DNA from 2 places in the Actinoplanes sichuanensis genome. Region 1 is predicted to be linked to the other one. Evidence: riboswitches for the same ligand, from Rfam matches in the RefSeq annotation. Region 1 holds a riboswitch; the other holds the start of a gene.
What was found. A riboswitch is a leader RNA that binds a small molecule or an ion and turns the genes downstream of it on or off. The one in region 1 is predicted to bind cyclic di-AMP.
Positions count from the first base shown of each region.

Region 1 (15,198 bases):
TCGACCCCGGCGATCCGGCCTCGTCCCGTAGCGCGGACGCCTGGCACACCCTCGGCGAGTTGAGTGACACACCCGGCCGCCCGGACCGGTTGGCCGCCGCGCTCGCCGCCGAGGGTCTGCCGGTCACCGCCCTGGCCGCCGCCTGGCCGTTCCCGCAGAGCCCATCACTGCTGATCACCCCGGAAGCGCTGGCCGACGGGCCACTCGATGCGCTCGCCGCCCTGGCCGCGGCGGCGGTCTCCGCCGGCTACCCGGGCCGACCCGTCCTCACTGATCCACGCCGGCTGGCCGCCGCGGCCGTACGCCGCGGAATCGGCGCCGAACTGGCCCCGGCCTGGCTGGTCGTCGCCCAGCGGTCCACCCGCCCGGGTCAGACCGCCGTCTCTCTGCCACCCGCGCTGATCGCCGGCCCGTCCGGCACCGTGACCGAGGTGGTCGGCGGGTCGCTTCCGGGTGGGCGGCTGCTGGAGGAACGGTTGCTCACCGCGGCGCTCGGGCACGACCTGCCGGTGCTGCGCCGGCTGCTCACCGGCTGGATGACCGAACTGCCGATGGCCGGCGCCGGCAACGTGCTGGTGGACGGCGACCGGTATGTCCGGCTGGACCCGGCCGTACCGGATCAGCCGGACGCGCTGGCCCGGTTCGCGCACACGCTCCTCGACGGCGGCTACCACCACCCGTGGCCGGGCGTCACCGATGTGGCCCGGATGATCGCCGTGCTCGCCGGAGCGGCCGGACTCGACACCGTCCCGGAACCGTCGGGCAGCGCCGGACCACCCGGCCGGCGCGAGCAGGAGGCCCAGCTCAGCGCGCTCCGCGAACGGCTCGCCGACGCCGAGGACCGCTGCCGGTTCTTCGAGATCGAGCTGGCCAAGCGCGAGGCCGAACTGGGCCGCGCCAAGACACAGATCGCCGCGTTCAGCGGCAACCTCGGCTATCGCGCCGCCAAGGCCGGGCTCGTCCTGGCCCGCGCCGCCCGCAATCGCATCCGAAAAGGACGATCATGAGCACCCTCGGCATCATTCAGGCCCGGATGGGCTCCACCCGGCTGCCCGGCAAAGTGCTGCGCGACCTGGGCGGACGCTCCGTCCTCGACCGGGTGGTCCGGGCCGCCCGGGCCAGCGGGGTCGTCGACGACCTGGTCGTGGCGACCACGGTCCTGGCCGACGACGACGCGGTCGAGGCGGAGTGTGCGGCGATCGGGGTGGACTGCTACCGCGGCCCGGTCGACGACGTGCTCACCCGGTTCCTCGGCGTGCTGGAGACCCGGACCGTCGACGACGTGCTCCGGTTCACCGCCGACTGCCCGCTGCTCGACCCCCGGCTGGTCGCCCGGGCCTACCGGGTGTTCGCGGCGGCCGACGTCGACTACCTGACCACGTCGATCATGCGGACCCTGCCGCGCGGCCTGGACGTCGAGGTGGTCCGGGCGTCGGTGCTCAAGGAGATCGACAAGCTGGCGTACGACCACCACCGCACCCACGTGACGTCGTACATCTACACCCACCCCGGGGACTTCGACCTGATCGGCCTGACCGTGCAGCCGGACATGTCGTACCTGCGGCTCACCCTGGACACCGAGGACGACTGGCAGCTGATCGAGGCGATCGTCGACCACTTCGGTGACGCGCCGCTCGCGATCCGGGAGATCGCCGACTGGCTCGGTGGCCAACCGGAGCTGGCCGAGCTCAACGCGCACATCATGCAGAAGGACCTGGAGCAGGCATGATCGACTGCACCGAGTGGCAGCCTCCGGCACCCATCCCTGAACGCCGCAGACGAGGGCCGGGAGAGCATGCCCAGGCAGGCACAGCATGATCTCGGTCGGGATCCGGTGTGATGCGGGGGCCCGGACCGGGGTGGGTCATCTCGTGCGCTGTGTGGCCCTCGCCGAGGAGTTGACCTCGCGCGGAGTCGGCGTGCACTTCCTCAGCGATCTCGGTGGGGTGGCGTGGGCCGAGGCGCAGCTCGAGCAGCGTGGGTTGCCCTGGCATCCGGCGCCGTACGACGAGGTCGGCCTGGTCTCGGCGGTTCAGCGGCTCGGGCTCGACGCGCTGGTGATCGACTCGTACACGCTGCCGCCGGCACACAGCAAGGCGGTCCGGGCGGCCGGGACACCGGTGCTGGCCATCGTGGACGGTGACCCGCGGGGCCAGGACGCGGACATCTACGTCGATCAGAACCTCGATGCCGTGCTCGACTCCGGGACGATCCGCCTGGCCGGGCTCGACTATGCGCTTCTGCGTTCATCGGTGCGCCGGCTCCGACCTCAGGCCGCACCGGTGAGCGCGTTCGACCGTACCCCCAAGGTCGTCGCCTTTTTCGGTGGAACCGACGCCTACCGTGCCGCGCCGCAGATCGCGCGGCTGCTCACGGCCGCCGCGGCGCCCTTCGAAGCGATCGTCGTCGCCGCTGACGCGACGTTGCGCGCCGAACTGCTCGCGGTCCCGGCCGGCGAAGGCCAACGGTTCGAGATCATCGATCCGACCGATCGGCTCCCCGAGCTGCTCGCCGACGCCGACCTGGTGGTCAGCGCCAGCGGCACCTCGACGTGGGAACTGCTCTGCCTGGGCCGGGCCGCCGCGCTGGTCCAGGTGGTCGACAATCAGATCCAGGGGTACGAGCGGACGATCGCCCGTGGCTACGCGGCGGGCCTGGGCCGTCTCGGCGCGTTCGACGAGAACGCCGTGACCACGCTGCGTCGTCTGCTGCTGAAGCCCGGCGAACGGACCGCCCTGGCCGTCCGAGGATGGGCCGCAGTCGACGGCCGTGGGGTCGAACGAGTCGCGGACGCCCTGCTCAGGGGTTTGTGACGGTGATGACGACCTTGCCGACGGCGTGGTTCTCCACGGCTTCGTGCGCCTCCGCGACCCGCTCCAGCGGGAAGCGGAGGATCGGCAGCCCGGCCTCCTCGCCGACCCGGAAGGCGCCCGCGTTGACGGCTTCGGCGACCGCCGCGACCGCGTTCGCCTTCTCCTCGGGCGTGGTCGTGTAGGTCAGCACGAAGTCGAGGCTCGCGTTCTTCAGCATCGCCTTGAAGCTGGGCACACTGAACTTCCCGCCCACGTAGATCGCGATGTTGCCACCCGGTGCGAGCACGTCCAGGTCGGTGTCGAGGTTGTCGGTGTTCACCTCGACGATCAGGCGCGGCCCCGCCGGGCAGACGTCATGTACCCGGGCCACCACGTCCTCCTCCCGGTAGTCGATCACCGTGTCGGCTCCGGCGGCCATCGCGAGGACCGCCTTCTCCTTCGAACTGACCGTGGTGAGCACGGTGGCGCCGGCCCACTTGGCCAGCTGGATCGCCGCGTTACCGACCGCGCCCGCACCGCCGGCGACCAGCACGGTCCAGCCGTCCAGGGCGCCCGGCGCCAGTCGGTCCGGCCCGTCCGCGGCCACGGTCAGACAGCGGTGTGCGGTCAGCGCCGGAATGCCCAGATCTGCACCGACCTCGAACGGAATGTCATCGTTCATCCGCACCACCTGGTGGCGGGGCAGCACCACGTACTCCTGGGCGGTGCCGTTCTCCCGGCCGTAGCCGGCGTCCCACACCCACACCCGATCGCCCGGCTCCAGGTCGGCCACGCCGACCCCCAGCGCGTCGACCACGCCCGCGCCGTCCTGGTTCGGCACCCGGGGTGGGGACACCCCGTCCGGCACGCCACGGCCCGCCCTCGTCCCGGTGTCGGTCGGGTTCACCGCGGACAGCACGATCCGGACACGCACCTCCCCGGCGCCGGCCAGCGGCAGCTCACGGTCGACGATCTGCAGCACGGAGGCGGGGCCCGGTTCGGCGAAAACGGCAGCACGCATACCCCCACCCTATTCGCGCTCAGCGGCCCCGCCGGGTTGCCGAACAGTAGTAACGGCAGTCCGCTGATTTCTCGGAGGTATCCGTGCCCACCGTGTTGATCGCCGACGACGAGGTCGACCATCGAGAGTTACTGACACTCGCCCTGCATCGGCTCGGCTACGACGTGGTGACCGCCGGCGACGCGTCCGGCGCCCTGGCTCGGCTGGCCGTGGGCGGCATCGACGCCGCCCTGATCGACGTGCGGATGCCCGGCGGCTCCGGCATCGAGCTGTGCCGCCAGATCCGCGGCTCGGCCGAGACCGAGATGCTGCCGATCATGGTGATCAGCGCCGACGTGCACCGCCACCAGATCATGACCGCGTTGCACGCCGGCGCCGACGACTTCCTGCCCAAGCCGTTCAGTCGGGCCCAGCTCACCGCCCGCCTGGAGGCGCTGCTGAAGACCCGCCCGAGTGCCGCCGCCCGATCGGCCGCGGCGGCTCGGGCCGCCCTGCTGGCGACCCGTCACGCCCTCATCGAGGAGGCCTCGGCCGTGCCCTACCGGCACACCGCCTGATCAGTAGGCCGCGGTGATCCGCCGGGCCGGGCCGTCGACGGTGATCCGGCCGCCGTAGGGCAGCACCCACTGCGGTGCGGTGTGCCCGAAATCGACCCCGAAGACCACCATCGCCTCCGGGTTGTACATGGCCATCGCCTGGAGCACGGCGTCCCGCTGCTCGGCACGGTAGGTCGCACGCTGCTCGACCGGCCGCGGATCGAACAGGGCGGTGCCCTTCGCGGTCGCCACCAGCACCGCCGGGAACTGCCGCAACAGCCCACGCTCACCCGCGTTGCGCAGCATGGTGAAGACCTCCTTGGCCGACGGCATCTCCTCCGACGTCTCCAGGAGCAGCACCGACTCCGCGTATCGCTCGGCCGGGTGGATCCAGCGGCCGGCGGCCAGGTTCCAGTGCAGGATCTCCAGACAGCCGCCCCAGGACGGGCCGGTCACCACCCGATCCGGCTGGTGCCAGAACCACCCCGGACTCGGAACCGCCGACGGTGACCGGGTGAGCGCCTCGGGCCGGTCCCAGCCCAGTTCCTCCTCGCAGAACGCCTCGACCGGGCGGATCTCCAGCTCGGTCTTCTCGAAGAGGGCTGCCCGCAGGGACGTCAGGTGCTCCGGATCGACGCCGGCGCCACGGGCCAGGTGCACCATGGTCGAACCGCCGTGGAACGCCGGGATCCCGTGGAACCAGAGCCAGTTCAGCAGATTCGTGTTGTCCGAGAAGCCGAAGAACGGCTTCGGATCGGCCCGGAACACCTCGGGGTCGAGGTGCGGCAGCACGGTGATCTGGTCGTTGCCGCCGATCGTGGCGAAAACCGCCCGGATCGACGGGTCGGCCCACGCCGCCGTCAGGTCGGCGGCCCGGTCGGCCGGCGACGCGCCGTGCACGCGGGTGGTCGGGAACTCCACCGGCTCCAGGCCGAGCTCGTCACGGATCCGGCGCAGGCCCAGTTCGTGCACGGCCGGGAAGAGCGCCGGCGCGGCGAACGAGGGCGAGAGGACGGCGACGCGGTCACCGGGGCTGAGTTTCATGCCTGTCATTGAACCCGCCCCGGCAACCGGGTTTCCGCTGTCAGACCGTCGCCGTGCCGAGCACCTTCCCGTCCTTGTCGGTGATCAGGATGGCTTCGACGTCGGCCGCCTTCGTCGAACTGGAGCCGATCAGTTTCGCCTCGCCGGTCGGGGTGTCGCCCCAGACCGCGGCCTGCTCGGTCTGCCCGCTGCGGTTGCGGACCAGGCACAGGAACGGCCCGTTGCCGCTGATCCGGCTCACATCCAGCGACACCTCGACCCCCCACGCCTTCGGAGTGATCTTGGCGTCGCCGGTCAGCCCGCTGCCGGGTGCCGGTTGGAACTGTGCGTTGAGCAGTTGCACGCTGGCCGTCGGCAGCGCTCCCGGGTCGTTGCCGGGCGGGTTGGCGCCGTTGGTGAAGATGCCGTAGGTGACACCCGCGGCGGCGACCAACGTCACCGCGGCGACCGCCAGCCAGCGGGCCCGGTTGACCCGGGTCTCCTTGAACTTCTCCGCCCGCATCCGGCTGAGCAGCGTCTCGATGTTCTGCGAACTCGGCCTGGCGGCCGGACCGACCGCGAGCGCCGCGCTGCCACCGAGATCCCGCGCGTCCGGCATCTTCTGCAGCATCTCCGGTACGGGTGACAGCCGATCCAATTCAGCCCGGCACTCCGCGCAGTCGGCGAGATGGGCATCGAGCAGTTCGGTGTCCGTCTCGTCCAGCCCACCGAGGAGATACCCGCCGAGCAACCTGTGCAGTGTCTGGTGGTCGTCGAGGTCGCTCATCGCAGCATCCCCATCTCCTCGAAGACGGTACGCAGCGCGCGTACGGCGTAATACGCGCGCGATTTCACCGTGCCCTCCGGCACCGAGAGTCTTCGGGCCGCGTCCGCCACGCTCTGGCCCTCGTAGTACATCTGCTGGATCACCGCCCGGTGTTCCGGCGACAGGCGTTCCAGCGCCTCCGCCACCAGCCAGCCTTCCACCATCTGATCAACATTGTCTGCCGACGGCACCGAGTTGACCGCGTTCTCATCGGCGACCAGCTTCGGCCGGCGCTGTTCGGCGCGCCAGGCGTTGGTCACCACGTTGCGAGCGATGGTGAGCAGGTACGACCTGGTCCGTCCCGGTTCCGGGTCGAGGTGGTCGATGTGCTTCCAAGCTCGTAACAGCGTCTCCTGAACCAGGTCCTCCGCCTTGTGCCGGTCATTCACGTACCGGGAGACGAAGTTGATCAGGACGGCATAGTGTTCGGTGTAGAGCGCGGTCATCAGTTGCTCGTCGGGGTTCACCCGTCGCTTCATCGGCGCCAGCTCTCCCCTCGGGTTCGGCCCGGCCACCCGGATGTACATCGTGGCATGTGGACCGGTTCAAGCGTGGCCCGGAAAACCTGGAAAGGTCGATGCCCGGCCCCCGAATCGGGGACCGGGCATCGGTTGTTCACGGGGACGTCGGTCAGGACGCCAGGCAGGCCTTCTTGCGGTCCGCCGTCTCGGGTCCGCCGCCGTACCTCAGCGTCCGGGCGCTCAGCTTGTAGAGCGTGTACTCGGGGGAGCCCAGGGTGTAGGTGGTCGGTTCCGGCGCCGTCGTCGTGCCGATCAGCGAGATGCTGCCGATCCGGGCGGCGGTGGTGTTGGCCAGGCTCCCGGTGGTGCCGTTGCCCATCTGGGTACACGGCACGGTGTTGATCGAGTTCGAGGCGACCTCGCCGTACATCTTGACCGTGGTCGTCTTGGAGAAGTCGATGGTCCAGTGCTTGGCCGGGAAGTAGCCGACCCACTCGGAGTCGTAGGCGATCCACCAGGCGTTGTCGTAGAACTCGATGCCGAACCGCTTCGTGGTGTCCATCGGAAGCGTGTCACCGGGCCGGATGTTCTTGCTGTACTGCTCGAAGCCGCAGCCGTTGTAGCACTGGGGCACGCCGTCGACCCAGGAGTAGACGAACAGGTGCGGGTCGTCGTCGCCGTTGACCACCCGGTCCACCGTCCAGCCGACCTCGACGGCCTGGTCGACCTTGTCCTTGCTCGCCACCACGGCCAGCTCGGCGAGCGTGTGGAAGTCGTCCTTGGCCAGCGTCGGCTTGTGGATGGTCAGGTTGGCGTAGGCGCCCTGGGTCACGACGTCCTGCGAGGCGACGTTGTAGTGGTAGAGCACCTCGGAGTTGGCGGCCGCCTTCGAGTTGATCCCCGGGGGTGCCGGCGGCACTACACTGGTCTCCTCCCGTTTGAGCGTGCTGGTGCGGGAGGAGGTGCGGCCCTTCGGCGCATACGCCTCGCCGGCCTCGGCGCCACTCGCGTCGGGAGCGGCCGCGTCGAGGCCGGACGTCTTGAGCGATCCACTGCTCGCCCCGTCCCGGCCGGTCTGGATGTCCTCGGGCTCGGCGCCCCACGGCAGGCGGGCCGGCGGGGTCGACGCCGGCTCCTCGGCCGGGGCGGAGGAAGCGGGGGCCGGGCTCTCCGGGATCTGCTCCGCGCCCGCGTCGAGAGTCGAGACGATCCCGATGGTGCCGATCACGACTGCGGATATGCCGGCGGCGAGCAGTCCGCGGCGAGACTTCAACACGTGTCCGTCCTCGTTGTCGGGACATCGGAGGAGGGGGCCTCCGGCGGCCGGTTCCGGGCGCGCTGGTCACCATATAGCGTTCACTATTCGGCAGGGACCGTCTGAGCAGCGTATTTCGGCGGAACGGCTGATAGGCCTAGGCCGATCTGGTGACACATCCACCGATTTAGCGCACGGAGTGTGTCGCCCTCGTTGCGGAACGAAGTTTTTCGCACCCTCTCCTGAAAGAGGCAAAGCTCGACAAGCTTCTTTCTCGCGACACCGTGGTCCCGGGGTTCGTCACACGCGGGGGTCGATCATGTGGTAAAACCTATCAGATCTATAGGGTTTATAGAGGAGGACCCCCGTGACGCTCGATCACGTCGCCATCGCTCAGCGCTTCTCCGCGGCCGCCGCCGAGTGGGCCGTCGCGCCCCGGTTCGATCCGGTCGAGCGCTGGTACCACCGGCTCGCGGTGGCCGACGACCATGAGGTCTGGCTGCTCACCTGGATGCCCGGGCAGGGCACCGAGATCCACGACCACGGTGGTTCGGCGGGCGCGTTCCACGTGCACGCCGGGACTCTCGCCGAGGACACCGTGTCGGTCGGCGGCGGCACACCACGTGTCGTGTCGCGGGAACTGGGCGAGGGCGCGAGCCGCCGGTTCGGCAGCCACCACATCCACCGCATCGAGAACCGCTCCGGCCGCCCCGCGGTGAGCGTGCACGTCTACGGCCCGGCGCTGACCAGCATGACCAAATACCGGCTCGGCCCGGACCGTCTGGAGGTGCTGACGGTCGAGCGGGCCGGCACGCAGTGGTGAGCCGCTACTGCGGGTAGACCACGCCGGAACGGCCGCTGTAGAGGTGCCTGGTGCCGTCCCGCTCGCGGCCGGTGTTCGGCGCGTCGAGCCAGACGATGTAGGCGGCACCCGAGGTCAGCCCGGTGATCGTGGTACGCACCGAGCATCCGGTCCCGGCCGGCACGGCCTGCCACACCGGCTCCGGCTGGCGGCCCGACACGACACCCTGCAGCACCGCGGTGACCCGGTAGTTCGAGTTGTACTGGGTCGGCCATTCGACGGTCAGCGATCCGGCGCCCGGCGTCACCTCGACCGGGATCATCACCGGCTCGGTCCGCGGCCAGATCCTGGTGCAGCTCGGGTCCGGCGTCGGCGCGGAGAGCGACACCGTCGGAGTGGCGGTCGGCTTGCCGAAACTCTCCGAGGGCGATGGCGTCGCCCGGCCCTGATCCACCACGATCCACTGCTTGCCGCCGCCGACGGTCGCCGCCGAGTCACCGGTCTCGTCCTTGCCGAGACCGAGCGCGGCACAGCCGCCCAACGTCAGCGAGGCCGCCGCCAGCACGAGCGCGATCCTGGTGTGCCGCATTCATCCCCCCGGGTCGGTGTCCCCCACCCATCGGCGTGCCGGAGCGGCTCCTTAGACACCGGCCGGCCGGAGGCGGTGCCCGGCCATCTCCAGTTCGCCGTCGTGTACGTGCACCGGGGTCTGCAGACCGGAGTCGTCGCGGAGCACCACCGACTCCCCGTCGACCAGGTAGGTGCCGCGAGCCGGGCGACGGCGGCCGGCCACCTCACCCGCGTACGTGCCGTCCCGGCGCAGCTGAAGCTTGACCGTCCCGTCCGGGCTGCGCCAGACGCCCACCACGGCGGCACCGGTGACCACCCTGGGGCGGGTGGCCGCCGGCCCGTTCTGGGCGCCCACCGTGCCACCCAGGGCGATGGCGAGCAGAGAGGCGGCGTCGAGCACGGTGAAGTCGACGTGGGTTTCGCAGGTGGTGGGCATGATCTTCGGGCTCCGGTTCGGTCGGGGTCGGCCTCTCCGGTCGGCACCGACGGCCCGCGCTCCTGGGTTTCCTGAGTTGCGATCAGGAGCGAACCGGTGCGCGTACGGGTGCGAGGGATCAGCCGGTGGCCCGCAGCGCCGCCGTGACCGCGACGGTGAACTTCTCCAGGTAGTCCTCCTCGATCGGCTCCCGGGCCACGGCCAGGCGCCAGTAGAGGGGCCCGAGGATCAGATCGACCGCGACGGCCGGATCGGTACCGGTCGGCAGCTCGCCCCGGGCCACCGCCTGACCGATCAGCTTCTCGCCGACCGCCTGTTGATGGGTGCGCAGGGCACGCTGGAGCGTCTCGGCGATCTGCGGGTTACGGGCGGCCTCGGCCATCAGGTCCGGGATGATCTGAGACGCCATCCGGTGCCGCAGCGCCGTGCTGACGATCATCAGGAGCAGCGACAGGTCGCCGGCGAAACTCCCGGTGTCGGGAAGTGGAACTTTTCGTTCCGCGACATCCGAGATTATCTCCATTACCATTTCGAGCTTGTTGCTCCATCGACGGTAGATGGCCGTCTTGCCGACACCGGCACGACGGGCAACCGCTTCGATGGACAGCCGGCCGTAACCGACCTCAGCCAGCTCGGTCATGACCGCGTTGCGGATCGCCACGGTGATGTCGCCTCGGAGCACCGCCGCTCCGGCAGGTGCGCGCTTAATCGTCGCCACCCGGTCACTATAGCGCTACGACGTAACGGTTGCGTTCCGCCGTTTGGTCAGCTACCGTCACAGCGACGTCGATACGAACCCGTTTCATCGGCGCGGCCGGGGGCCTGTCATGCTGCATGCTGTGTCCTCGCACCAGGCATCGGATCCCGCCGCGCCCCAAGGGCCGACCAGATCGGAGCACCACCCCATGACAGAGACGGCGGTCGCCTCGGCCGACGCCGGCCTCTCCCTCAAGGAGCTGGCCCGGCGCCACGGTTTGAGCGCCTCCGGACGGCTTCCCAGCCTGACGGAGTATTCGCGGACCCTCTGGTCGTACCGGCACTTCATCCGGGCGCACGCCAGCGCGAAGATCACCTCGTCGCTGGGCAACACCAAACTCGGCGCGGTGTGGCAGGTGCTCACCCCGATGATCAACGCCGGCGTCTACTACGTGATCTTCGGCCTGGTCCTGGGCGGCCATCGTGACGTGCCGAACTTCATCGCGTACCTCTGCATCGGTGTTTTCGTCTTCCAGTTCACCCAGTCGGTGGTCCAGACCGGCGCCAACGCGATCACCGGCAACCTCGGCCTGATCCGGGCGCTGCACTTCCCCCGGGCCAGCCTGCCGCTGTCCGCCGCGCTGGTCGAGATCCGCAACTTCATCGTGGCGCTGTTCGTCCTGATGGGGATCGTGCTGCTCACGCGTGTGCCGATCAACCTGGAGTGGCTGCTGCTGGTGCCCCTGCTGCTCCTGCACTCGATCTTCAACCTCGGCCTGGGCCTGTTCATCGCCCGCTACGGTTCCAAGGTCCGCGACGTGAAGCAGCTGATCCCGTTCATCATGCGGTTCTGGCTGTACGGCTCGGCCGTGCTCTACCCGGTCTCCAAGTTCAGCGACGTGCTGAGCGGCTGGCAGCTCCAGGTGGTCGAGGCCAACCCGCTGCTGGTCTTCATCGAGCTGGCCCGGCACGCGCTGCTCACCGACGTGGAGCTGGCCAACACGCCGACCGTGCTGTGGATCCAGGCGACCGTCTGGAGTCTGGTCGTCGGCGTCCTCGGTTACCTCTACTTCTGGCGCGGAGAGAAGGGCTACGGCCGTGGCTGACAACGAGCGGATCCCCACCGTCATCGCCGACGAGGCCCATATCGTCTACAAGATCCACCAGGCCGGCTCGGTCAGCGCCAGCCCGCTCGCCAGCTTCAAGCGCCTCACCACCCGCAGCAAGAACGCGAACATCCGCGAGGTGCACGCGGTCAAGGGTGTGAGCTTCATCGCCTACAAGGGTGAGGCGATCGGCCTGATCGGCACCAACGGCTCGGGCAAGTCGACCCTGCTGCGCGCGGTGGCCGGGCTCCTGCCGGTGTCCAGTGGCGCGATCTACGCGGCCGGCCAGCCCTCGCTGCTGGGTGTCAACGCGGCCCTGATGAACGAGCTGCCCGGCGACCGCAACGTCGAGCTGGGCTGCCTCGCGATGGGCATGTCGCCGGCCGAGGTCGAGGCGAAGCGGGACGCGATCATCGAGTTCTCCGGCATCAACGACAAGGGCGACTTCTCGTCGCTGCCGATGCGGACCTACTCCTCGGGCATGTCGGCCCGGCTCCGGTTCTCCATCGCGGCGGCGAAGAAGCACGACGTGCTGCTGATCGACGAGGCGCTGGCCACCGGTGACGCGAAATTCCGCAAGCGCAGTGAGGCGCGGGTCCGGGAGCTGCGCCAGGAGGCCGGCACGGTGTTCCTGGTCAGCCACAGCGAGCAGTCGATCCGGGACACCTGCGAGCGCTGCATCTGGCTGGAGGCAGGCGTGATCCGGGCCGACGGCCCGACCTCCGAGGTGATGAAGGAGTACGAGGCCTTCACCCGCAGGTGAGGCCCCGCACTCCTGCTGCGCCGGGCTAGTTGACCGACAGATGCACGTGGTTGGTGTGGTCGCTGGACGGGTCTCCGCCCGCCCCGCTGTACGACTTCCAGCCACTGCTCGGTAGCCAGATCCGGCGATACCAGATCACGTAGAGCACGTTCAGGTTGTCGGCGTTGTTGATGAAGTAGTTCGCCAGGTTGTCGCCGTACGTCTTGTCGGCTCCGGTGGCGTCGCCGCCGAACGTGCCCTTCTCGGCCGAGAAGTCGCAGGCCCGGCCCTTGGGGTGCTCACCGCTGTTCTGCGTTCGCCAGCACTTGGTGAACCTGGTGAAGCCGTCGGCGCGGGCCTCCTTGTAGGCGTGCAGGAGGGTCGCGGTCACACAGCCGCCGGTGCCGGTCGGGTCGGTCTGATTGCAACTGCTGCCACTCGGTCCGGGCGACGCGTCGGCACTGTCGCCGCCGTCGGACGACGAACTGGCGTCGTTGCCCTGATTCGCCGCCTTCAGTGCGGCCTCGGCCTGCTCCTTCTGCTTCGCCATCACGGTGACCTGCTTCTGCTGGTCCTTGATGGCGATGTCAATGGAGTCCTTGGCCTTCTGCCGGGTCTCCCGGGTGCTCTTGAGATCCTCGATCGCCCGGTTCTGGTCGGCGGCCACGAGAGCCAGCGTCTCGGCGCGACCCAGGAAGCCCTCGGCAGAGTCGGAGCTCAGCAGCGCGGCCATCGGCCCGCCCCGGCCCGCGGTGTACGCCTGGGTGGCGAGCAGGTCGAGCTTGTCCTGCTGCGGTCCGAGCTCGCCGTCCAGCTTCTTCAGCTCGGCGGTCAGCTTGGCCTGCTGTTCCTTGGACGTCTTGAGCTTGGCCTTCGCCTCCACGAAACCCTTGGAGGCCTTCTCGAGCTTGTCGATCAGTGACCCGGAGCCGCCCTCACCGTCGTCACCGGAGTCGCCGGGGGCGGCGAGCAGCCGGGGGGCCGCGGTGGCCGGCGTCGAGGCGACGGCCAGTCCGCACGCGGCGACGAGCAGCGCCAGCAACGCCGCTAATCGCCGCGCAGTGTTCTGCTGCACAGGCATTTCCTTCCGTCGGCCGCCGGCCGGGTTAGCTGACGGGTTCGGGACGAAGGAAATCCCTACCGCTGGTGAGCGGATTCACCCCAGGGAATATTGGTTCCCCGGCTCGCCTTTTTACGGCGATTAGGCGGCGGCTCCCGTGCGGGAACCGCACCGACCATACCCACTCGATCGACAGATCGACAGTTCTCGTACGCCGCGCAATGGCCTCGACACGAGCGGTGACAGCAATTACGGATAGTCGTTGCGATGTAACACTTTTGGCCGTTCCCAGGGTCTGATCCACGGCGATATCTCGGGTAAACTGACCGCCGGTCCTGCCAGGACGGCACCGCCCCCGAGTTGCCGGCAGGCCGCCGCCCAATCGTCGAAAGGCGAGCCGGGGAACCAGGTCACTGGGGTGTATCCGCAGTTTGCGGTAGGGATTGCTTCCGTCCCGAACCCGTCAGCTAACTCGGTCGGCGGTGACACGGAAGGAACTGTTGATGACCGCAAGTCCCCGCCGGTGGCTGATACACGCCCTGGCGCCGCTGGTGGCTGTCGTGATGCTCGCGGCACCCTCGGCTCCGGCTTCGGCCGAGCCCGGCGGCTCGTCGTCCACTGCTCAAGAGCAGGAGCAGAACGGTGGCGGCGGAGACGCGATTCTCTCCGATGTGATCGAGAACACGAACCGGCGCTATGTGTCCGCCAAGGCGGCCGTGGACAAGTCGGTGAAGGCGCAGGCTCAGCTGGCCAACCAGATCAAGCAGGCCGAGGCCCGGCGCGACGTGCTGATCCCCGAGGTCGACAAGATCGCCAAAGAGCAGTACATGACGGGCAACCTCAGCTCGATCGGATACCTGCTCAACGCCAACTCCTCGGGCGACTTCCTGGAGAAGGCGGTCTCCCTGGAGGAGATCAACCGGCTGCACGACGCCAAGCTGCGTGAGCTCAACGAGGCACTCCGGACCATCACCGAGAGCAAGGTCCGGCTCGACGCCGAGGTGAAGCAGCAGCAGCAGGACGCCGCCGCGATGAAGAAGCAGAAGGACGCCGCGGTCGACGCGCTCGCCCTGGTCGGCGGTAAAGGCGTGACCAAGGGTCTCGTGGTCGCGAACTCACCCGAGGCCGCCCCGGCACCCCGCAACTCCAGCGGCGGCTTCTCGGCCGAGGGCTGCACCGAGAAGGACCCGACCACGAACGGCTGCGTCACCAAGCGCACGCTGCACATGTACAAGGAAGTCAAGAAGGCCGGCTTCAACAACTTCGTCGGCTGCCATCGCGACGGTGGTCCGTTCGAGCATCCCAAGGGCCGCGCCTGCGACTGGTCGCTGCAGAAATCCGGGTTCTCGACGTTCGACACCGACAAGGAATTCCGGTACGGCAACAACCTGATGGCGTTCCTGGTGCGTAACGCCGATGCCCTCGGCATCTACTACGTGATCTGGAACAAGCAGATCTGGTTCCCGGCGAACGGCTGGAGCAACTACCACGGGGTCAGTGACCACACCGACCACGTGCACGTGTCGATGCTTTAGAGACATCACAAAGAACGGCCCCCGTCCGTACGGACGGGGGCCGTTTCGTATGTCGACTCAGTGCAGCGCTCGCCGGACCGGCGCCCGGCCGTGCGGCTGGGCCGGCGCCGGACCGGCCGGCACCGCCGCCGGGATCGGCATCGTCACCGGGCGCACCTGGGTGACCTCCAGCTCCTTGCCGTGGTGCAGCAAGGTGAGCCGGGCCTGGCCGCCGCCGTTGCGCAGCGAGTAGGTCACCTCGTCCGAGGTCACGCTCACCCGCAGCCGCAGACCGCGCCAGAGCAGCGAGAACTCCAGGTTGTTGATCCGGCTGGGCAGACGCGGAGCGAACGACAGC
Region 1 covers NZ_AP028461.1:9,070,831-9,086,028, forward strand. Annotated here, with positions in the region: gene Q0Z83_RS41670 (methyltransferase domain-containing protein) at 1-1,007, shown strand, start outside; gene Q0Z83_RS41675 (glycosyltransferase family protein) at 1,001-1,729, shown strand; gene Q0Z83_RS41680 (PseG/SpsG family protein) at 1,815-2,813, shown strand; gene Q0Z83_RS41685 (NADPH:quinone reductase) at 2,800-3,813, opposite strand; gene Q0Z83_RS41690 (response regulator transcription factor) at 3,897-4,370, shown strand; gene Q0Z83_RS41695 (S66 family peptidase) at 4,371-5,393, opposite strand; gene Q0Z83_RS41700 (zf-HC2 domain-containing protein) at 5,434-6,159, opposite strand; gene Q0Z83_RS41705 (sigma-70 family RNA polymerase sigma factor) at 6,156-6,677, opposite strand; gene Q0Z83_RS41710 (neprosin family prolyl endopeptidase) at 6,829-7,935, opposite strand; gene Q0Z83_RS41715 (cysteine dioxygenase) at 8,282-8,737, shown strand; gene Q0Z83_RS41720 (hypothetical protein) at 8,742-9,305, opposite strand; gene Q0Z83_RS41725 (Atu4866 domain-containing protein) at 9,357-9,722, opposite strand; gene Q0Z83_RS41730 (TetR/AcrR family transcriptional regulator) at 9,841-10,404, opposite strand; gene Q0Z83_RS41735 (ABC transporter permease) at 10,628-11,524, shown strand; gene Q0Z83_RS41740 (ABC transporter ATP-binding protein) at 11,517-12,287, shown strand; gene Q0Z83_RS41745 (coiled-coil domain-containing protein) at 12,313-13,347, opposite strand; cyclic di-AMP (ydaO/yuaA leader) riboswitch at 13,346-13,484, opposite strand; cyclic di-AMP (ydaO/yuaA leader) riboswitch at 13,692-13,823, shown strand; gene Q0Z83_RS41750 (coiled-coil domain-containing protein) at 13,830-14,861, shown strand; gene Q0Z83_RS41755 (glycoside hydrolase family 65 protein) at 14,919-15,198, opposite strand, start outside.

Region 2 (15,198 bases), 3.1 Mb from region 1:
AACGGCTTGCCCGGGTCGTCGAAACCGACGTCCGGGTAGCGTTCGGCGGCCTCCCCGACGAACTGGGCCAGGTCGATCTCCTCGAGCCTCGCGCTGGGCACGCCCTCGTCCGAGCGGGCCAGCAGCAGCAGGTCGTCGACCAGCCGGGACAGTCGCTGCACGTCGGCGAGCAGGTCGTCGGCGAGTTCCGGCCAGTCGGTGTCGTCCGGTAGGCGCTGCGCCACCTCCAACTCGGTGCGCATGTTGGTCAGCGGGCTGCGCAGCTCGTGGGCGGCGTCGGCGACGAAGGCGCGCTGACGCGCGCGGGCGGCATCCAGCCGGTGCAGCATGTCGTTCAGGGTCACCGCGAGACGGTGCACCTCGTCCTTCGAGTCCGGTACGGGCAACCGCCCGGCCCTGGTCCCGCCGGTGATCTCCTCGGCTCCCGACCGGAGCGCGTCGACCGGCCGCAGGGCCGCTCCGAGCGCCCGCCACAGCCCGGCCGCGAGGAGCGCCACCAGCAGCGGATACAGGATCAACAGGGTGATCTTGAGGATGTGCACGCTCTGGGTGATCTGCCCGGTGGGCCGGGCCACCAGGATCCGCAGTGGCGAGGTCGGCGGACCGGCGGTGACCTGGACGACGTGCACGTCGCCGCGGACACCGATCCGCTCGCCCGGGATGGTGCGGCTGTCGCCGTCGTCGAGGCGGGCCATCTCGTCGGAGTAGAGCATCGGCACCAGCCGATCGGCGGTGGCCGACACCGCCTGGATCGATCCGTTCTCGTCGATCACCTGCACCTGCACACCGGGGCTGACCGGAATCGGGTTGGGCAGCGAACTCTGCTCGACGAGGGCGGCCACGCCACGGGCGGTGCTCATCGCGTCGCTGTGCACCGAACGGATCTGCGCGTAACCGAGGACCACGGTGAGCAGCACCCCACCGGCGGCCAGACCGAGTGTCATCCCGGTCGCCGACACGAGCAGCAGCCGGGCCCGCAGGCTGAGCTCCCTGATCCGGCGCATCTAGCCGACCGGGGTGCCCGGCTCGACGACCGCCAGCCGGTAGCCGGCGCCACGCACCGTCTCGAGCCGGTCGCGGCCGATCTTGCGGCGCAGGTAGCCGACGTACACCTCGACGGCGTTCGGCGCGGTGTCCAGGGCGGCGTCCCACACGTGGTCGAGCAGCTCGGTCTTGGAGACGACCTGGCCGGGCCGGCGCATCAGATACTCCAGCAGCGCGAACTCGCGGGTGGTCAGGGTGACCTCGGCGCCGCCGACCAGGACCCGGCGTTCCGCCGGATCCAACTCGACGTCACCGAACGCGAGCACCACCGGGCGGGCCTGGGCGCCGCGACGCAGCAGGGCACGGAGCCGGGCGAGGAGCACGACGTACGAGAAGGGTTTGGTCAGATAGTCGTCGGCACCGCAGTCGAGGCCGTCGGCCTGGTCGTACTCGCCGTCCTTGGCGCTGAGCATCAACACCGGCAGCCAGTGCCGTTCGGCGCGCAGCTGCCGCACCACCCGGTAGCCGGACAGGCGCGGCAGCATCACGTCGAGGATCATCGCGTCGTAGCCGCCGTGCCGGGCCATCTCCAAGCCGTCCTGGCCGTCGGCGGCGACGTCCACCGCGAAACCCTCGGCCTGCAGGCCCCGTCGCAGCGCAGCGGCGAGCCGCGCCTCGTCCTCCACCACCAGCACCCGCACACCAATACCCTGCCACGTGGGCGCCCGTTTCCCGGAGCAGCTCTCAGCGATCTCTCAGCGGCTCGGCGGCGGGCCGCCCGGACCACCCGGCCCACCGGAGGGCGGCGGACCGCCCATCCCGCCCGACGGTGGAGCGCCGGGTGCGCCCGACGGTGTTCCGTCCCCGCTGAGCTGCCCGCCGGTCGGTGTCGTCGTGGTGTCCACGCCCACCTCGAGGGTCACCGCGTAGCCGCTCATCGGGCTGCCGGTGACGGTCGCCGACTGCAGTGCGCCGGAGTCCTCGCCGAACACGTTGTCGCTGTCCAGGGATACCTGGGCGAGGTTGGTGACCGACGCCTCGTACCCGGTCTGCTGGTAGGCCTCGTCGCAGGTCTCCTTGGGCAGCGCGACCTGGGAGGTGGCGATCGCCTTGGACGCGTCGACGATGCTCGCCTGGTCCGGGTAGACCTCGAAGTGGATGTGCGGCCAGCGCCCGGTGTAGCAGGCCGGGAAGATGCTGGTGAACTTCACCTCGCCGGCGTCGTCGGCGATCTGCACACCGCGCAGGTAGTTCTCCCCGGTGACGCCGGTCGAGTAGAGCGAGTAGGCCCCGGCCCGGTCACAATGCCAGACGTAGACGGCCACCCCCGCGAAGGCCGCCCCGGCGTTGGCCAGGTCCTTGAGACTGAGCGTGAGAGTGATCGGCACGCCCTGGGCCGTGCCGGTGGCGGTGCCGAAGCTGGACGTGATGTCGCTGCGGACCACGCCGCTCTCGGTGAGCACGTTCGGCCCGTTCGACCCGTCCCCCGGGTACGGCCCGGCGGTCTCGTTCGGGATCTCGCCGAGCACCGTCTTCTCGGTGGTGGCGGTCTCCTCCGCGCCGCATCCGGCCAGGCCGGCGGCGATCGCGCCGAGCCCGAACACCCGCAGCACCTGCCGTCGCCGCATGGTGCCCAGGTCGAAGGCCAGGCCCTGGTCGTAGACGTCCTCGCCGGGCCGGGGCAACGGCCGTCCCTCGTAGCTATCCATCAAAGTCTCCTTTGTCGGATATGAACCTATCGGCCGACCAACCCCTAGGGGACCTTCTCAGCCGGATCACAGCGGCCCGCGGGCAGAGTGGGTTCCACGAGATTCGGGAGGTGGACATCGTGTCTGCATTGAGGTCCAGGCCGGCACTGCGCTGGTTGGTCCCGTCGGCGGCGGCGGTACTGGTCATCGGGGGTGGCGCAGCGGCCGGAACCATCGTGGCGAACGCGGATCCGGCACTGCCGGACCGTAGCGCCGCTCAACTGCTCGTCGATCTGCAGAGCGCAGACCCGTCGGGCTTCTCCGGCACCGTGGTGCAGAGCGCCGATCTGGGTCTGCCGGGCATCGCGGGGCTGCTCGGGAACGTGAGCGGCGGCAGCGGCAACCTGACCAGCCTGATCGCCGGCAGCAACACCGCTCGCCTGTGGTACGCCGGTGAGGAGAAGATGCGGTTCTCGCTGCTCGGTACGAACAGCCAGACCGACGTGATCCGCAACGGCTCCGACGTGTGGATCTGGGACAGCAAGGAGAACTCCGGCACGCACCTGAAGGTGCCGGCCGGCGCGGCCACCGCCGAGGCGGCTCCGTCGAGCTCGCTCACCCCGCAGCAGGCGGCCGACGCGGCGCTGGCCGCGATCGACGACAGCACCAAGGTCGAGACGACGGGTGCCGCCGAGGTGGCCGGGCGGGACGCGTACGAGCTGGTGATCAGCCCGCGTGACACCGAGTCGCTGGTCGGTCAGGTGCGGCTGGCGATCGACGCGAAGGAGCACATCCCGCTGCGCGTCGACGTCTACGCGAAGAACACCACCAAGCCGGCGATCCGGGTGGCGTTCGAGCAGATCAACTTCGCTGTTCCGGACGACCAGCAGTTCGCGTTCAACCCGCCGGCCGGCGCGAAGATCTCCGAGGAGAACATTCCGGAGGACGCGCTGAAGGACGGCGGCCAGGAGGCGCACAAGAAGGCCGCCGAAGCGGAGAAGGCAGCCGCCGAGGCCGCCGCTGAGAAGGGCGACTTCAAGGTCGTCGGCGAGGGCTGGACCAGCATCGCCGTCGCCAAGGGGCCGACCGCCAAGGAGCTCGGGGAGCTCACCGGCAAGGCCGGCGAGCAGGGCGCCGAGGCGGCCGACGCCTCGAAGCTGGCCGAGGACTTCCTCGGCACGCTCCAGCCGGTGAGCGGTGCCTGGGGCAGCGGCAAGCTGCTGTCGGGCTCGCTGTTCACCGTCCTGCTGACCGACGACGGCCGGGTCCTCGCCGGCGCCGTCACCCCGGAGGCCCTGTACAAGGCGGCCGCCGCCAAGTAACAAGCTCCATCCTGAACTGCCGCGCCGGCTCTCCCCGGCGCGGCAGTTCGCATTTCTCACCCCAGCAGACGGCTCCGGACGGCGTCGATCTCGGCCGCGGTCACCCCATGACCCAGCAGGTACGGCTCGATGCCGCCGTACCTGCTCCGCGCATGTTCGAGGGTGTGGCTCATCGCCGCGGCCTCGGTGCCCGGGGTCGCCGCGTAGTCGGCGGCGATGTCGTCCGGCGCCACCCCGGCGACGCCGAGCAGGACGGCGGCCAGCAGTCCGGTCCGGTCCCGGCCGCCGTGACAGTGGATGATCACGGCGCCGGGCGGGGCGGCGGCGATCTCCTGGACGGCCTCGGCCACCCGTGCCCCGTTGTGGTCGAGCATCGGCGCGTAGGTGTGGTCGGGCGGGTCGTAGCCGAGCGGATCGGACAGCAGCGGCAGGTTGCGGTAGAACCCGTCGGCGGCGAACGGGCTCGGGGCCGCGACGCACTCGCGCGGCCAGCGCAGATCCAGGATCAGGGCCGGTGGCCGCTCCCGGAACACGGCGACCGCGGCCGGGGTCAGCAGCGCGTGGCTGTCCGAGCGGATCAGGGCGTTGTCGCGGATGCGGCCACCCCGGGCCGGGGTGCCACCGAGGTCACGGGCGTTGACGCAGTCGGGCCAGTCGAGTCGCACACCCGTGCAACCTAGGTCAGAACGTCAACTCGTCCAGGGTGCGGATCCGGCGTACGTCCGCGGTGGGGTGGGCGTCGAAACGGTCGAGCAGGACCGCGGGCAGGCCGACGGCCAGGGCGCCGTCGACGTCCTTGTCCAGGGAGTCGCCGACCATCAGCACCTCGGCGGCGGCCAGGCCCAGCAGGTCGAGGGTGTGCGTGTAGGCGCGCGGGTCCGGTTTGCCGGCCGGCAGGTTCGACGACGCCACCATCAGATCGATCTCCGGGGTCAGGCCCAGCCGGTCGATCTTGCGGCGCTGCTGGCCCTCGTCGCCGTTGGTCAGCACGGCCGCGGTCAGCCCGGCGGCCCGCACCCGGCGCAGCGCGGGCACCGCGTCGCCGAAGACGGTCCAGCCCGCCTCGTAGCGTTCCAGATAGCCGGCGAACAGCCGGTCCGCCTCGGCGTCGGTCAACTCGGCGGCCAGGAAGGAGCGGACCCGCTCCCGGCGCTGCCCGGTGAAGGTGATCTCACGTCTCTGGTAGCGGGCGTAGTGCCGTTCGGACACCGCCGCCCAGCGGGCCGGCACATCCGGGCCGGTGACCCCGAGCCCCTCGGCCCAGGCGACGACCGCCGCCCCGGAGGCGGTCACCTGGTCGACGAGGGTGTCGTCGAGGTCGAAGACGACGGCCCGAAGAGTCATCTCAGCACTCGAACACGGACTGGAGGCGGCCGTCGCCGGAGAACTCGGCGACCACGAGATCGGCTACACCCGGGCTCTTCTTCAGGCCGGCGAACGGCTCGCAGTCGAAACTGCGGCCGGAGGTGACGAGCAACAACGACCGCGGCACCGACTCGCGGGTCACCGAGTCGGGCACGGGATCGCCGTCCGCGGCGTAGATCTCGGTGAGACGCGCCAGGGCCTCCTCCTCGGTGCGCACCCGGACGTCCTCGTCGTGCGGCAGTCCGTCCAGATCGGCGCGGACGGCGTCCCAGTGCTCCGGGGTCGCCGCCTTCTCGAAGTGGACGGCGACCTCGTAGCGGTGGACGGGCACGTACCGCCAGCCGGTGAGCAGGAGCACGGCCATCGTGATGACGACACCGAGCAGAGCGAAGGCCCCGGCGAACACGAGACGCGCCCGGCCGGCCCGCCGTGGGACGGGTACCGGTTCGGTCTGTTCCACGACGCTCATCAGCAGCTGTACCCCGATTCCCGACCGGTGCCGGTGTCGGTCCGGGTGATGTCCAGCCGGTCCACCGCGGTGTCGTCGCTGATGCCCTTCAGCGCGTCGCAGTCGAGGCTGCGGCCGCTGGTGGAGATGATCAACTGCTCCTGCATGGCGTCGGCGGTCTCCGAGGCGGGTAGTTCCCCGGTCTCGCCGACCATCCACGTGCGGAACGCCTCGAAGATCTCCTCCTTGGTCCGGACCCGCAGCGCCTCGCCGGGGAAGGCCGCACGCAGGGCCGCGCCCAATGCGTCCCGCTGCTGCGCGGTGGCCTCCTTCTTGAGCACGACCGTCATGTCGAAGCGCTGGACCGGCACATGCCGCCAGCCGCCGAGCAGCAGGACCGCCACGGTCAGCGCGGAGCCGGCCAGCATGGAGAGCCCGGCGATCAGGGCGGGCAGCCGCCAGGAGCGCGACGGCGCCGGGGTGTCGATCACGGTGGATCAACCTACCCGACGGCCGCGAGCGGGAGCGGACCGGCCGGAACGGGCAGCGGGCGCTGATGACGCAGCACGGTGCAGGCGACGGCGAGCAGGACGGCCGCGGCCACGGCGTCGAGCCAGTAGTGGTTGCCGGTGGCGACCACCACCAGCAGCGTGATCGCCGGGTGCAGCAGCCACAGTGCCCGGTACCGGTTCGTGGTGGCGGTGATCAGGGCGATCGCGACGAGCAGCGCCCAGCCGACGTGCAGCGAGGGCATGGCGGCGTACTGGTTGGCGAGCTGGTCGGTCTCCGGCGGGCCGTAGACGGCCGGGCCGTAGAGACGGCCGAGATCCAGCATTCCGGTATCGGTCAGCATTCGCGGTGGCGCCAGCGGCATCAGGAAATGTACGGCCAGAGCACCCGCGGTCAGCAGCACGATGACGTTGCGCGTCCACCGGTAGTGGGCCGGGCGCCACCGGAAGAGCCAGATCAGGCAGGCCGCGGTGGCCGGGAAGTGGACGTACGCGTAATAGCTGTTCGCCGCCTCGATCAGGCCGTTCCAGCCGAGCAGGGACTGCTGAACGGCCAGTTCACCGGGCAGGCGCAGCCACCGTTCGGCGTCCCAGACCGCCCGCGCGTTGCGGAACGCCTCGTCCACGTGGCCGTTGGCGGCGACCCGGGCCACCTTGTAGACCAGGAACAGGGCGGCGATCAGGGCTGGTTCCCGTAGCGCGGACAACCTTCGTGCATCGCTCGCCATGGCGCCCCCTGTCGATCAAGGGGCATAGCATCCGCCGATCTTGCAGTTTGTGCAAGATTCATATCAAAAAGAGTGAGGTAACCCGCTGTTCACCTACGCTCCACGGCGCCGGCCGTCAGCAGCGCCGCCACGGCGACCACCGCCAGGGCCGCCGTCAGCCAGTGCGGGCTCACGGCGTACCAGAGAAGAAGATGGACCGAACCGCTCGCGGCGAGCAGACCGGCCCCGATCGCCCGGCGCGTCCGGGTCGGCAGCAGGCCGACACACAGCCACGGCAGGCGGCCCGCGGGCAGCAGCACCCGCACCGCCAGACCGACCGTGACCAGCGCCATCACCAACGCCGCGCCGCGGGCCAGCAGCGACGCCGGATCCCACAGACGGTCGGCCAGGGCCGGCACGATCACCATCGGGAGACCGACCGGCAGACCGCGCCGCAGACCGGCCAGCAGGCCTCGGATCGGCCAGCTGAGGGCGGCGGCGCCGTACCGGTCGGGATGGTCGGAAGCCAGTTCACGCAGACCCCGCATCGCATCGCGGACCCGCAGTCTCTCGGCGTCCAGCAGGGCGATCATCCACCGGCCCTCGGCGTCCTCCGGGTCCTCGGCCAGCGCCCGGGCCGCGGCCGTACGGGCGGCGTCCCGATCACCGGCGTCGCGTTCCACCTCGGCCAGCGTCAGCAGGTCCGGCACCGAGTGCGGGGCGATCGCCACCGCCCGGCCGGCCGCCGCGCGGGCCTCGTCGAACGCTCGGCGCAGCACCAGGCAGCGAGCCAGCGCCCGGTGCGGTTCCGGCCGGTCCGGAGCCAGCCGCACCGCCTCCCGGGCCGCGGTCTCCGCCTCGTCGTTGCGGGCCAGCAGCAGCAGGCACTCGGCGCGTTCGATGTGCACGACCGACTGGCCGGGCGCGGCGGTCACCGCGGCGTCGGCGAACTCCAGAGCGTCCGCGTAGTGCCCCTGAAGCCGCCGCAGACCGGCGAGCAGACCGAGCAGCTCGGCGTCGGCGGGCGTCTCGGCCAGTCCCTCACGGACCGCGGTCTCGGCCTGCGCCAGACGGCCGACACCGGCGAGCGCCCGGGCCCGCGCGGCGGCGTTCATCGGAGGGTGCGCTTTCCGAACTCGACGACCGACCCGGCGGACGCGGCCGCGTTCATCGGATCTTGCGCTTCTTCAGGTAGGCGGCCAGGTCGTCGTAGGCGCCGCTCTCGTTGGCGAACATCGCCACATTGCGGGCGGTGGCGAACCACGCGTCGGTGGACGGCCGCACCTCGCGGGCCGCGGCCAGCATGTCGCCCTGGTTGATCATGCGAATCTCGCCGGTGTCGATCGAGTCGCGCATCGCGTACTCGGCGGCGGTCTCGCACAGGTGCGCCAGATCCGCGCCGGAGTAGTGCTCGGTGGCCGCCGCGACCGCGTCCAGATCGATGCCGGCGACCGGCCGGTCCCGCAGGTGGTACTCCAGGATCGCGGCCCGGGCCGGTGCGTCCGGCGGCAACACGAGCACGGTCCGGTCCAGACGACCGGGGCGGCGCAACGCCGAGTCGACATCCCACGGGGCGTTGGTCGCGGCGAGCACGAACACGCCGTCGTTACCGCCGTCCACACCGTCGAGTTCGGTCAACAGCTGATTCACCACGGTCCGCATCGAGGACTGCAGTTGACTGCGCTTGTGACCCAGTGCGTCGATCTCGTCGAGGAACAGCACACACGGTGCGTGTCCGCGGGCCGACTCGAACAGGTCGTGCAGGTTGCGTTCGGAGCTGCCGATCCACATGTTCAGCACATCGGTGATCGACAACGAGATGAACGCGGCGCCCATCTCCCCGGCGACCGCCCGGGCCAGGAACGTCTTGCCGCATCCGGGCGGCCCGTAGAGCAGCAGCCCGCCGCGCAGGCTCTTACCGAACAGGGTGCGCAGCTTCGGATTGCGCAGCGGCCCGAGGAACGACACCTCGAGCCGCTTCTTCACCTCGGTCATCCCGCCCACGTCGGCGAGCGTCACGGTGGACCGCTCGACGTCGAACGCCCGGTCGGCATGTCCGCGCACCGGGTCCGGCTCACCGTCGGCCCGCGCGAACCGCGGCGGCACCACATCACCGAACTGCTCCTCCATCGCCGCCCAGTCGATCCCGGCCCGATCATTCTTTCCAAGATCAACACCCGGCGGCGGTACGGCCGGAGCACCCCCGCCACCACCCGGACCGGACTCATCGCCCTCGCCACCCGAGCCGGAACCGCCATCAGCGAGCCCGTCACCCGAACCGGAAGCACCCGCCGAGCCGGAACCGCCGTCGGACGCGCCGCCGCCGAGGGCGCGTGCCATGAGCTGTTGCGCCGCCGCGTGGCCGGGCTCGCGGGCCAGGATCTGAGCGGCGTGCCCGATCGCCTCCGGGCCCCGGCCGGCCGCGACCAGAAGCTCGGCCAGGTGCAGCCGGAGCGTCAGATCGTCGGGTCGCGCCTCGACGGCGGCCACCAGGCTGTTGATCAAGGCATCGCTCATGAGAAGCGATTATGCCTCCGGCCCGCGCTACCCCGGTTACGGCCATCCGTCAGGTATCCGCCACACACGCCGTCGACCTGCGCTTTTCCCCGCGCGCGGGGGTGATCGCGGCGCGCTTACGCCTGCCGGATTCGGCACCGCCGGTTACGATTCGCCAGCGCACGTCCACGCCGGACCTTTCGGGCCGCCGTGCCGTAACCGGCCCTCCGGGCGTTGGTGCAGTTGGCGCCGATGTCGGGGCCGGGTGCCGGTGCGGTCGGCACCGACGTCCGGGACGGGTGTGAGCGAAGTCGAGACCGGCGTCGGGACGGGCGCCGGTGCTGTAGTCGAGGACGGGCGTTGTGCTGTAGTCAGGGACGCCGGGAAGCGAGGTAGGGATGCCGATCACTCCCGCAGACATCCACAACGTGGACTTCAAGAAGCCGCCGATCGGCAAGCGCGGCTACGACGAGGAGGAGGTCGATGCCCTCCTCGAGGAAGCGAGCCAGGAGATGCTGCGCCTGCTCGACGAGAACGGGGCGCTGACCGCCCGGCTGCGTGACGCGGGCGGCGGGATGGCCGATCCGGCGGCGCTGACCGCCGAGGTGGCCGAGCTGACCGCCCACCTGCAGTTCATGCGGGAGGGCCTGGCCCGGGCCGAGCATGAGGCCCGGGAGATGCAGGTCCAGTTGGAGCGGGCGCACGACGAGGTGCGGTCGGCCGCGCAGCCCCGGCCGGGTGGCGCGATCGACGACCGGGTGTTGCGGATGGCCCACCGGACCGCCGACGAGCACGTCCGGGACGCCCAGCGCGAGTCGGACGACCTGCTGGTCAGTGCCCGCGCCCAGGCCGATCAGCTGACCGGGGACGCGATCCGGACGGCGGACACGATCGAGTCCGACGCACGGCGGCAGCACGCCGAGGCGTTGGACGAGGTGGCCCGCGACCGGGCCGCCATGGTGGCCGAGATCGAGCGGCTGGACGAGCTGGCCCAGGACTACCGGTCGGCACTGGGCGACCACGTGGTCCGGCAGCTGCACGATCTGGAGGGTGGCACACCCGCACTGCCATCGGCCTGACGCACGCAACACCCGCCCGGCGCGGCCCGGAACACCGCGCGGGCGACCGAGCGGGCCGGGCTCACCGGCCGAAGAACGCGGTCACGTCCGCGGCGAACAGGTCGGGGACCTCCAGGGCGGCGAAGTGGCCGCCCCGGGGGAACTCGGTCCAGTGGACGACGTTCTCCCGCTGCTCGGCGAGCGGCCGGATCGACTGGACGATGTCGCCCGGCAGGACCGCGACACCGAGCGGGACCCGGCTGCCCTCCGGCGGGCCGCTCTCCTTGACGATCCGGGCGGCCGATCCGGCGGTCCGGAACAGCCAGTGATGGGCCACGTTCGCCACGATCCGATCGTCGGGGACCGGGGTGGCCGGGTCGGCCCAGTCGTCGAACTTCTCGCCCAGGAAGGCGAGCAGCCCGGCCGGTGAGTCGTTGAGTGCGTAGGCCGGGGTCTGCGGGGTCGCCGCGAACAGGATCTGGTGCGGGTGCCGGTTGGCGGCCAGCCGCATCGTCTTCGCCAACCGCTCCTGATCCGCCGGGCCCAGGCCGTCCGGCGAACCGGGGGTGGGCAGATAGTTGAGGTGCACCCCGACCACGTTCTCCGGGGCGACGGCGGCGAGCGCGCGGGAGACGCCGGAACCCCAGTCGCCGCCCTGCGCGCCGTAGCGGGGGTATCCGAGCCGGGACATCAGCTCGGCCCAGGCCTCGGCGACCCGCCGCACACCCCAGGGTCGAGTGGTCGGCCCGGACGGCCCGAACCCGGGGATGGCCGGGAGGACCAGGTGGAAGTGCTCGCTGAGCGGACCGATGACGTCCAGGAACTCCACCGTGGAGCCGGGCCAGCCGTGGGTGAGGATCAGCGGCAGGGCGTGCGGGTCGGCCGAGCGGACGTGGAAGAAGTGCACCCGGTCGCCGTTGATCTCGGTGATCTGCTGGGGCAGCGCGTTGAGCTCGGCCTCGTGGGCCCGCCAGTCGAAGTTCAGCCAGTGCCCGGCGAGCGCGCGGACCCGGTCGAGGGTGATGCCGTAGTCGGCGGGCGCCGCGTCCGGCCAGCGGGTGCGGCTGAGGCGGTCGGTCAGGTCGTCGAGTTCGGACTGCGGGACGGTGATCCGAATCGTTCATGTGGCTAACGTTAGTCGAACTAACGTTAGTCGGTCCAATGTTATCGTCGTCACGTGGATCATCTGCCGAGCTGGCTGCTCTCCCAGGCCGCGTCGCACGCGCACCGGCTCGTCACCGACGGGTTCGGGGCGGTCGGCGCCAAGGGCTACCACTACCGGCTGCTGTCGTCGCTGGACTCGGACGGACCGGCCAGTCAGGCGGCGCTCGGGCGGCGCACCGGGATCTATCTGAGCGATCTGGTCGGGGCGCTCAACGACCTGGAGGCGGCGGGATACATCCGGCGGTCCCCCGACCCGGCCGACAAGCGCCGCAACGTCGTCGCGGTCACCCCGGCCGGACGGCACCGGGCCGCCGAGCTCACCGAGCGGGTGACGGCGATCCAGGACGAGCTGACAGCTCCGCTCTCACCGGCGGAAACGGAACAGCTCACCGGCCTCTTACGCAGACTGGTCGCGCACCACGACCGTACAAGATGATGAAGAAAGGCCGCCGTCAGACAGAGACGGCGACCTTTCCGCAGGGGTTGCTAAGCCGGCCGGCGATAGCCGGCGATCGGGCCCCGGTCGATCGTGGCCATCCGCACGTAGTCGCCCGTGTGCGGAGCGTGGACCACCATGCCGCCGCCGATGTAGATCGCGACGTGGTGCACGTCGGAGTAGTAGAAGACCAGGTCACCCGGCTGCAGCTCGCTGCGGCCGACCGACTTGGTGGATCCCCACTGATCCTTCGTGTAGTGCTCTAGATGCACACCGACCGCAGCCCACGCCGCCTGCGTCAGACCCGAGCAGTCGTAGCTGTTCGGGCCGTCCGAGCCGAAGACGTAGGGCTTGCCGATCAGGTCACACGCCCGCTGGGCGGCCCGGCCACCCTTGTCGTTCGTGTAGTCGACCGGGCACGGGCCGGTACGCAGCGGCCCGTCGTCGGCGTTCGCCTTGCCGTAGGCCGCGATCCGGAGCTTCTGGAGCTTTGTGATCTCCTTCTCGATGGCGACCTTCTTCGTCCCGAGATCCTTGTCGCGAACCTCGATCTCGGACTCGAGCTGGTCGACCTTGGCCTTGTCGGCGGCGTACTTGTCGCGGAGCTTCGACACCTCCGCGATCGACGCCTTCCGGTTGAACGCGAGCTGGTCGAGAAGCGTGAGCTTGTCCACCATGCCCGTCGGCGAACCGGTCAGGATCATCGCGTTGGTCATGTTCGGCGAGCCCTGCATGTACGCGTCGACGGCGAGGCCCCGCACCTGCACCATCGCGGCGTCCACCTGCTTCTGCAGCGGATCCAGCGTCTTCGCCAGATCCGTCTGCTGCTTGCGCAGCTTGACCAGCTTGGTGTGGGTGCCGTTGTAGTCCTCGATGACCGGCTCGAGCTGGTTCCACTCGTCGTCGATCTGCTTCTCGATCTGCGCCGGAGTGGGGTCGGCATGAGCGACGGTCGGACCCGTGACCAGGATTCCGGCCGCGACGGCCGCACACGTCAGAATGCGCATGAGGCCGGCGCGACGCGCGCCAATCCGTTTCACGCTGGTGCGTTGTCCTTTCTTCCCGTTCAGCCGCCGACCGGGTTAGCTGACGGGTTCGGGCGGGAAGTCTGCCCGGCCGCGTCGCCGCGGCTTCACCCCAGGTGCTCGGTTCCCCGGTTCGCGCTCGCGCGATTAGGCGGTGGTCCGCCAGATCGGCCGGGTGGCCGATGGGGGGCTGGGCGGACCGGGGACCACCGTACTCGGATCAAGACGGCAAATGAAGGTCGCACAGCCCGTCGAACTGTACGCACCGCCGGCGATACGGAGGGTGTTCTAAAACGGCCAGCTGTTCAGGGCCCGCGCCAGCCAGGGCACCACCACGATCACTGTGGGTAGTACCAGCAGGCCGGCGGCGGCGGTCACCCCCGCCGCGGTGAGGAGCGTCGAGCTTCGATCCGGACCGTCCAGACGGGCCAGCCGGCGCCGTCGGGATTCACCCTCCGGGTCGGCGGTCACCTCCTCCGCAAGGGGGACGGCGTCGATCAGCCGCGCCAGCGCGGCCCGCAACGGCACCGATCCGGTCCGGCGGCGGGCCGCGTCGTCGGCCACCATCTCCAACAGCAGATGTACGGCATCGAGCGGCGCCTTCGACCGGAGCGGCCCCGGCACCGCCCGGTAGAACGCGGTGAACGACTCCATCACCAGCTCGTGCCTGTGCCGCAGATGCGCCCGCTCGTGGGCCAGGACCGCGTCGACCTGTGCCCGGTCCAGCGTCTGCAGCACCCCGTCGCTGAGCACCACCCGGGGCTCCCGACCGGGCACGCAGTAGGCCAGCGGCAGCGCCCCGTCGAGCACCCGCACCTCGTCGCCACCCAGGTCCTCGTGGCGCTCGACCCGATCGAGCAGGTCGACCAGCATCCGGTGCCGGGCGCGGCGGGCCCGGGCCCGGGAACTCACCCGGACCAGCGAGACGACCAGCCGGATCACGATGGTCGCGGCCACCGCCAGGGAGAAGAGCAACGCGACCACCGTCTCCGGGTGACGGGCTCCGGCGGCGCGTGCGACCTCCTCGGGCGCGGCGAGGACCACACCGAGAGCACAGAGTACGGCGGTGAGCGTCAGTGACTGCCAGAGCAGGACACCGGCGACCGGGGCGCGATCGGTCCACCGGGCGCCCGCCAGGAGTCTCGGCGCGAGCAGCGAGAGTGTCAGCCCGAGGGCGCCGAGCAGGAGGGCGGTCACCGCTCGATGTTACGGGCCTTCTCGATCGCCGCCGTCAGCGCTTCGGGCGGCAACCGACCGACGAAGTAGGCCAGGGCCGCGTCCATGTCGGGGGTGGCGCTGAGCGCGTCGAGCATCACCCCGGCGGTCATCTCCTCGCGGGTCTGGGCCGGGGCGTACCGATAGGCGCGGTCGGCCCGCTGCTGGACGACGAGGCCCTTCTTGGCCAGCCGGTCCAGCACCGTCATCACCGTCGTGTACGCCAGATCGCGCTCACGACTCAGCAGGTCGTGCACCTGCCGGACGGTGAGCGGCTCACCCGCGTCCCACAACTTCGTCATGACCTCGCGCTCGAGGTCGTTCCTCGCCATGTGAGCCACTCTACTTCAACACGTCGTACTACACGTCGTAGTATCTACTACGAATCGTCGTAGAGGGGCTGCCATGGACGTGCTCGACCTGACCCGACTCCAGTTCGCGGTCGTGACGATCTACCACTACCTCTTCGTGCCGGTGTCGATCTCGCTCGCCTCGGCGGCCGCCGGATTCCAGATCGCCTGGATCCGCACGGCGAACGAGAAATACCTGCACCTGACCAAGTTCACCGGCAAGCTGCTGATCGTCACGTTCGCGGTCGGGGTGGTCACCGGGCTGGTCCAGGAGTTCCAGTTCGGGCTCGGGTGGAGCGCGTTCGCCAGGTTCTACGGCGACGTCTTCGGGCCCACCCTCGCGATCGAGGGGATGCTCGCGTTCTTCCTCGAGGCCACGTTCCTGGCACTGTGGTATTTCGGGTGGGACCGGCTGCCCCGATGGCTGCACA
Region 2 covers NZ_AP028461.1:5,966,531-5,981,728, forward strand. Annotated here, with positions in the region: gene Q0Z83_RS27515 (sensor histidine kinase) at 1-965, opposite strand, end outside; gene Q0Z83_RS27520 (response regulator transcription factor) at 1,005-1,685, opposite strand; gene Q0Z83_RS27525 (dioxygenase family protein) at 1,740-2,693, opposite strand; gene Q0Z83_RS27530 (LolA family protein) at 2,813-3,994, shown strand; gene Q0Z83_RS27535 (tyrosine-protein phosphatase) at 4,051-4,659, opposite strand; gene Q0Z83_RS27540 (HAD family hydrolase) at 4,676-5,338, opposite strand; gene Q0Z83_RS27545 (permease-like cell division protein FtsX) at 5,340-5,828, opposite strand; gene Q0Z83_RS27550 (hypothetical protein) at 5,828-6,298, opposite strand; gene Q0Z83_RS27555 (phosphatase PAP2 family protein) at 6,310-7,044, opposite strand; gene Q0Z83_RS27560 (tetratricopeptide repeat protein) at 7,134-8,138, opposite strand; gene Q0Z83_RS27565 (ATP-binding protein) at 8,191-9,540, opposite strand; gene Q0Z83_RS27570 (DivIVA domain-containing protein) at 9,918-10,598, shown strand; gene Q0Z83_RS27575 (epoxide hydrolase family protein) at 10,660-11,694, opposite strand; gene Q0Z83_RS27580 (MarR family winged helix-turn-helix transcriptional regulator) at 11,755-12,177, shown strand; gene Q0Z83_RS27585 (C40 family peptidase) at 12,228-13,184, opposite strand; cyclic di-AMP (ydaO/yuaA leader) riboswitch at 13,234-13,366, opposite strand; gene Q0Z83_RS27590 (M56 family metallopeptidase) at 13,491-14,399, opposite strand; gene Q0Z83_RS27595 (BlaI/MecI/CopY family transcriptional regulator) at 14,396-14,749, opposite strand; gene Q0Z83_RS27600 (cytochrome ubiquinol oxidase subunit I) at 14,823-15,198, shown strand, end outside.
Region 2: linked by a shared signal. The riboswitch ahead of Q0Z83_RS27585 (C40 family peptidase) and the one ahead of Q0Z83_RS41750 (coiled-coil domain-containing protein) in region 1 are both predicted to bind cyclic di-AMP.